Regions from separate parts of the Halomonas sp. 3F2F genome, predicted to be linked through region 2. Evidence: predicted binding sites of a transcription regulator. Region 2 holds the regulator's gene; each other region holds the start of a gene.
What was found. Region 2 encodes FNR, which switches genes on or off when oxygen is low (the NO sensors DNR and NnrR bind a similar motif). Its sites were predicted from a motif close to TTGATNTANATCAA; they were not measured.

Region 1 (2,266 bases), on a different contig from region 2:
TGGCATACTCTTTATAGATTTAAGCAGTATTGCTTCATCTGGCGACATATTGTTGATGGCATTGACAAAGCTTGGGTGGGCATTATTGGCTTTAGACTTTTGGGATGCTTTTGCTAACAACTCCGCATACATTTCACTAAGTTCATCATTCGTCACGTACGATAGTTTTTCAGCTATCGGAACACCTACCTCTGGCGCAACCTCACAGACATCCTCTTCCGGAACTTCTTCTAGTTTCTCTCTGTACTTATTAAGATTTTTCTCTAAAGAAATTTTTGCTTTCTCATTGAGCAAGGCAACCGGCCAAAGAACTGTATTGCCCAAACCAACCACCGTACTTAATGCTTTTCCTGCTTGCTGAACACCGGGCTTTGCTAAGTCTCCATATATTTCCTTTAGCACTGCCGGTGATTCTACTATTTCTTTGATTATGTCCACGGGACTCTCCTTAAAGACTTAACGCCAAGTTTTGGGGCGCGCGTTAGCGCGTCCCAGCCGAAGGCGACAACAACGCCTTGTTATACGATTTACTTTGCCACTTGTTCCAATAGCCATAAGAACTCGTATTTAGCCAAGGATTTCAAGAGCAGTATAAAGTAAAAGCTTGCCCATACAGCTAAAGGGAAAACTACCGCGCTTGATGCGACTGCCACACCTTTACCAGCCTTATATTCTATTTTCGGATACAAAAATCTAAACCCATAAATAATAAGGGCAAGTACGCCTAAGAATATTGACGCAGACATCGAGTAAGCAAGTATGCCTGCAAACTCAAGATCATCTGTTTTGCTTCCAATAGCCAACAGCGTAATACCTGTGACTGAGGCAATCGAGCCTGCTACATGTAATGCTTCTATTGGTTTAATTCTATCCATGCTTTGACTTCGTATAACAGTGATTATACACCCTTCTACATAACATCAATGAACCTGACGACGTGTTCATTCAGGTTATACAGCCCTTTCTTAATAATTCATCCCATTGAAATAAAATGAAATTAAGTATAGCTAGGCAACATAACACAGATTATCGTGCCGGCTGCATAACACGGCAGAACCAGCATGCTGCTTTTGCCGAGAGAGCCGAAAGGCTTCATTCGTGCAGTTCCTTATAAAACGCCCCCCTACCCGCAATAGCCTCTATACCCGCAATCGGCTGCTCGTAGCTCCAGGCGATATCCTGACGTTCCCCCAACGAAAAATACACCGTATGTCCTTTAAACGGGCAATAGGTGGTGGTTTCTGACACGCTGAGTAAGTCCATTCGCACATCTTCACGAGGGAAGTAGTGGCGTGGTGGGTAGCCGCGTTCGCGGAGTTCAAGCGTATTGGTGGAATCGGCGATTAGCGTGCCATCAACATGCGCCTGCACGCGTTGGCTAATAGGGTGAAGCTCAATGCGTGGGGCGTTTTGCATTAGGTTTTCCCTGCTACGTTGTTCGCTCTAATGCTTCGATCCTAGCAGTTAAATTATATTTAGCCTACTTTGAGCACTTAGTTTTTAGTCGATATTGGTCACTTCATGACCTAGATCACTCATCACTTCCACGCTGCCGCCCGGCCTACTCCTCCGGTGGGGAAAGGTGGGCATCGGTCAAGGTACGTGGTCGATACTCACTCGCGGTATCGGCCCAGCGCTTCCAGACACTCTCATCGACTGAAATATTCACCGCTGGCAGCCCCTGCATGCCCTGCGCATACTGCCGGTAAAATCGGCCGTCGCCCTTGTATCTAAGGCGAGCATACTTGGCGTAGAGCCCGTTTAGAAAATCAGCAAACGAATCTTTCGGTGCCATTTTCCAAGCATCCTCTGCGACATTGAAGGGGGCCACTTTTAGGCCTACTTTTTGCGCCTTGGCTAACATCCAGCTCAGCGGTATGTCAGCCAGTGTGTCATCAACGCCATAGCCGCCGCCTACATTGGCGTGGGCACCGATAAACCAGCGTTGCTCGACGTTGCGATTGCCTGTTTTCTGCTTGCCATCCTTACTCGTCCAGAGCGATACGTTATACGCCGACCTGTGTTCGTCCAGCGCAGCCGCTTGATAGGCATGATCGACAATGCTGGAAAGCTCGGTATCGTGCCAATCGTATTTGCTTTTGAACAGGTTGGTTTCGGGCACGCCCAGTGCGCCAACGGTATCCCACACACCAATGAAATGAACCCTGGGCTGGCGGCTGAAGCGCTCCTTGAATTCTTTGCACACCTCAGAATCGGGGTGCAAATCACGGTTTCGATAAATACGTTCGGCCTTATCGAGCAGCCC
Region 2 (2,266 bases):
GCTTTTATATCTGCGTTTGCAGCGCGAGATCGCCCAGCAGGGATAGTCGTTACTACCCTCATGGGATGAATCCACGGGTTTATCTTGGGTGGACGTGGTGAGTCTTGTTAGAATGCCCGCTGCTTCTTCTACCATCGGCAGTGCCTACACCATGCTACAACCTGACTATTTTGACCCCGCAGCGCCTGATACTGTTTCTGTTGACAGCCCTGCTGTTAATAGCGCACAGACACCATCCGAGCATCACGCCGCTAAACAGAAGCGTGAATTTAATAAGCTACAAAAGCGCTTACGGCGAGAGGTTGGCAACGCCATCATTGATTATCAAATGATTGGTGAAGGTGACAAGGTGATGGTGTGCCTGTCTGGCGGCAAAGATAGCTATACGATGCTGGAGATACTGCTTAACCTGCAGCGCAACGCGCCGGTTAATTTCTCTCTGGTCGCCGTCAATATGGATCAAAAACAGCCAGGCTTCCCGGAGCATGTGTTGCCCCAATACCTAGATAAAATGGGGGTTGAATACCACATTCTAGAGCGTGACACCTACTCGGTGGTGAAAGAGAAAACCCCGGAAGGAAAAACGACCTGCGCGCTCTGCTCACGACTAAGACGTGGCTCTCTTTATGGGTTTGCCGAGGAAATTGGGGCTACGAAAATTGCCCTAGGGCATCATCGTGAAGATATTTTAGAAACGTTATTTCTTAACATGTTCTTTGGTGGCACTTTGAAAGCAATGCCTCCCAAGCTTTTATCTGACGATGGCAAGAATATTGTCATTCGCCCCCTTGCCTACTGCAAAGAGGCTGATATTGCAGAGTTTGCTCGGCTAATGGAATTCCCGATTATTCCCTGCAACTTATGTGGCTCTCAGCCCAATCTCCAGCGTCAAGTTGTCAAAGATATGTTGGCTGAGTGGGATAAAAAACATCCAGGACGTCTAGAGAGCATGTTTAAAGCGGTGACCAATGTAGCGCCTTCCCAGCTAGCAGACCGCCGTTTATTTGACTTTGCTGGCCTTGAAGCCAAACAAGCGGCGTTGATGGAAGGGCGTATTCAGGCGCTTAGCGTGGACTAGCCGACTGTTCTTCCTCTTCAGTTAGCGTGATGAGGCGCCGCATATCTAAAATATTAACCTCGCGCCCTGAAACAGCCACCACCTCTTGCTGTTGAAAGCGGCTAAGAATACGGCTGACCGTCTCTACCGCCAAGCCTAAGTAATTGCCGATGTCGGCGCGGGACATGGAGAGTCTGAAGCTATAAGGCGAGTATCCACGTCGACGAAAACGGTCTGAAAGGGTGACTAAAAAGCTGGCTAGTCGTTGATCGGCCGTCTTACGCGATAGCAAGCGCATCATGCGCCGGTCATCCCGCAATTCTTTGCTCATGCTCCGATAAAGCTGGCCACGTAGTTCGGGCAGTTCTTCGGAAAGCAGGTCCAAGCGATCAAATGGAATTTCACATACCGTTGTGGTTTCCAGTGCAATGACGCTACCGGGGTAGTGCTCTTCATCAATTCCGTCCAATCCCACTAGTTCGCTGGGAAGGTAGAAATTTGTCAGCTGATCATTGCCGTTCCCTTCGCTGGTCACCTGTTTCAGGCTGCCTGAGCGGACGGCATACACACTGGTGAAGTGATCGCCCTGGCGAAACAGGGGCTCGCCTTTTTTGAGCGGTGCGCGGCGGCGAATGATGGCATCAAACTGGCCCATATCCTCAAGCTCTAAGGCAAGCGGCAGACACAGCGAGCTTAGGCTACAGGTCTGACAGCGCGCCTCTTGCAGTAGTGAGCGTCGTTGGCTGGCGGGGTGTGGCATATCATTCTCCCTTTCTCGTTAGCCATCATAGGCCCAGAGGCAAGACGTCTCAACAAGCTTATACAATCTTAGAGTAGCGCTGAGTCGGCTGGTCAGCTATGCGAGCATCAAAGGCCATCGCCAAATGGCGAATCAGCAGCCGCCCAGTGGGGGTGGCGCTAATAACTTGCCGATGGCGAGTGATTAAACCGTCTTGCTCAGCTGTCTTCAATTGCTCAATTGCGGTGGAAAAATAATCACTAGCATCGATGTGCCAACGCCTTCCAACTGCCGCTAGATCAATGTGCATGTCGCACATTAGCCGTTCAATCACGTCTCTTCGTATTAGGTCATCCTTATTTAACCTTAATCCTTTGACGGTTGCCAGCTTACCTTGATCTAAGGCTGCTTCATATTGGCCAAGCTGAGTCGGGTTTTGTGCGTAAACGTCGTCAACCCGTGATATAGCG
Region 3 (2,266 bases), on a different contig from region 2:
TCGAGATACCAGAATTCATGGCCAGGATTCCTTAGTTCGCTTCCGCATCGGGGCGAGGGTCTGGGTTATCCAGCACCATTTGAGTTTGCTCAGCGCGGAAAGCCTCGACCGCTTCACGCACGTTGGTGTCCTGCAAACCGACAATCTGTGCTGCCAACAAGCCTGCATTGGTCGCGCCTGCTTTACCAATCGCCAGTGTGCCAACAGCGATGCCACCGGGCATCTGCGCAATTGAAAGCAATGAATCCAAGCCTTTAAGCGCTTTGGATTCCACCGGCACGCCCAGCACTGGCAGCGCCGTTTGGGAAGCCACCATGCCGGGCAAATGGGCAGCACCGCCCGCTCCCGCCACAATTACTTGCAAGCCACGTTCAGCGGCACTTTTAGCATAGTCAAACAACAAGTCAGGGGTACGATGAGCGGAGACGACGCGGGTCTCATAAGGGACGCCCAGCCGCTCTAACATCGCCACCGCGTGTTCCATGACAGGCCAATCAGATTTCGACCCCATGATCACGCCCACTTTGGGTGCGCTGTTCGACATGCAAAAACTCCTCGGCCAAAGGGCCTACTAAAGCAATCAAGCGTTTAATGTGCCGTGTGCCGCAAGCGGCTCACCAGGAAATTAGAAGGCGCATAGTCTACCAGAGCTAGTCGCTTAGAGCGCGTTTGTAAATAGATCGAAATTTTAATCAAAGTAGCATTGAAAAGCGCGCGACTTGGCGGCATTGTGTGTTTGTCATTTCAGACTGATGGAGTCCCATGAGTACGGCATACTCAACTGCTCACGCAGAAACGCTAGATCCTCCGCGAAGCAGCCCTGACCTCGATGTCAGGGATTTAGAAAAACGTACGCGCCTAATGCGTATCATTACCCGCCTGATCGCCGTATCAGATCTGGGAAGCCGCGAAATAGCCCGCCGGGCTGGGCTTCCAGTACAAAAGATCAGCGACCTGCTCGCCGGAAGGCTAGAGCACCTAGATATTGATGAACTCAATGTCTTGCGTCGCACGTTAGAGCTGGAGACGCCATAGCAATAGTTGCTACCTAACGTAATCATTCATCCCCTTTGTTTGCTAACAGGCTTGCCCGCTGGGCAGGCCTGTTTTTGTTTCAAAACAGCTAATTAGCGTTCCAGGATTAAGAGAACATTAAGAAACTCTCGCTAACCCATTGACACGTATCAATTTTTTATAATACCAAAGGCGTAACCTTAGCGTATCCAGATCACTCGCTGTGAAACAACGACTTGTTTCTATCAGCAACATCTTTATCAGCTAAGGAGGCGTTATGGACGCCGTTCGTCGGTCGTTGCTAGGCCAATTGGCCCGACTAAGCGCGGGCGCTGCGCTAGTGCCGCTATCCAGTCTTGCTCAAGCTGGCATTAATCAGCAGCCTGCCCGCCGCGAAGGCGACCCTAGCAAACGCTACGGCATGCTAATCGACCTTCGCCAATGCATCGGCTGCCAAGCCTGCACGGTGTCGTGCCATATCGAGAATGCTGCACCGCTTGGCCAGTTTCGAACCACTGTCTCTCAATACGAAGTGCAACACCAAGAAAGTGGTGAACTGGCAACGTTTATGCTGCCGCGGCTATGTAACCACTGCGAAAATCCGCCCTGTGTGCCTGTTTGTCCCGTTGAGGCGACCTATCAACAGCAGGATGGCATCGTTGTCGTCGATAGTGACCGCTGCGTCGGCTGTGCTTACTGCGTCAACGCCTGCCCCTACGATGCCCGTTTTATTAACGAACGCACTCAAACTGCCGACAAATGCACCTTCTGTGCTCACCGTTTAGAAGCGGGGCTACTGCCTGCCTGCGTTGAAAGCTGTGTGGGTGGTGCCCGCATTATTGGCGATATGCGCAATCCAGACAGCCAAATCAGCCGTCTGATCAACGAGCATCGCGACGCGCTCATGGTGCTTCAGCCAGAAAAAAACACCCTTCCCCAAGTGTTCTATTTAGGTATGGACGAACGATTCACTACGCGCCCCGTGGCAGAACCCGTGGCGCTTGAAGTGCTCGACCCACACGGCCAGGAGATGGGCTATGAATTCCACCATTGAACTACTCGCCCCACGCTATGACATCGCCTGGTATCCCTGGGCAGTGCAGTACTTTTTTATGATTGCGGTCTCCTACGCCAGCCTTTGGCTGGCAGCGCCCGCACTGGTGTTTGGCAAGCAATCCTGGTTGCCTACAGCACGTCTGGCAATGATCGCCTGCGTCAGCACAACGTTAGTCGCACCGGTGGCCTTATTGGC

Region 1: INT21_RS12460 (DUF427 domain-containing protein) is a predicted target of FNR. The motif match lies at 1,522-1,535, and genes of this name have one in related genera.
Region 3: dsrO (sulfate reduction electron transfer complex DsrMKJOP subunit DsrO) is a predicted target of FNR. The motif match lies at 1,175-1,188, and genes of this name have one in related genera.

What each region holds. Positions count from the first base shown of each region.
Region 1 is NZ_JABUZE010000128.1:4,704-6,969, reverse strand. Features, by position in the region: gene INT21_RS12470 (DUF4393 domain-containing protein) at 1-438, opposite strand, end outside; gene INT21_RS12465 (hypothetical protein) at 528-875, opposite strand; gene INT21_RS12460 (DUF427 domain-containing protein) at 1,093-1,416, opposite strand; gene INT21_RS12455 (DUF2235 domain-containing protein) at 1,562-2,266, opposite strand, start outside.
Region 2 is NZ_JABUZE010000088.1:28,300-30,565, forward strand. Features, by position in the region: gene INT21_RS10455 (DNA polymerase III subunit epsilon) at 1-46, shown strand, start outside; gene ttcA (tRNA 2-thiocytidine(32) synthetase TtcA) at 113-1,078, shown strand; gene fnr (fumarate/nitrate reduction transcriptional regulator Fnr) at 1,065-1,817, opposite strand; gene hemN (oxygen-independent coproporphyrinogen III oxidase) at 1,876-2,266, opposite strand, start outside.
Region 3 is NZ_JABUZE010000026.1:21,525-23,790, reverse strand. Features, by position in the region: gene INT21_RS02460 (5-(carboxyamino)imidazole ribonucleotide synthase) at 1-19, opposite strand, end outside; gene purE (5-(carboxyamino)imidazole ribonucleotide mutase) at 32-544, opposite strand; gene INT21_RS02450 (XRE family transcriptional regulator) at 763-1,035, shown strand; gene dsrO (sulfate reduction electron transfer complex DsrMKJOP subunit DsrO) at 1,292-2,068, shown strand; gene nrfD (NrfD/PsrC family molybdoenzyme membrane anchor subunit) at 2,052-2,266, shown strand, end outside.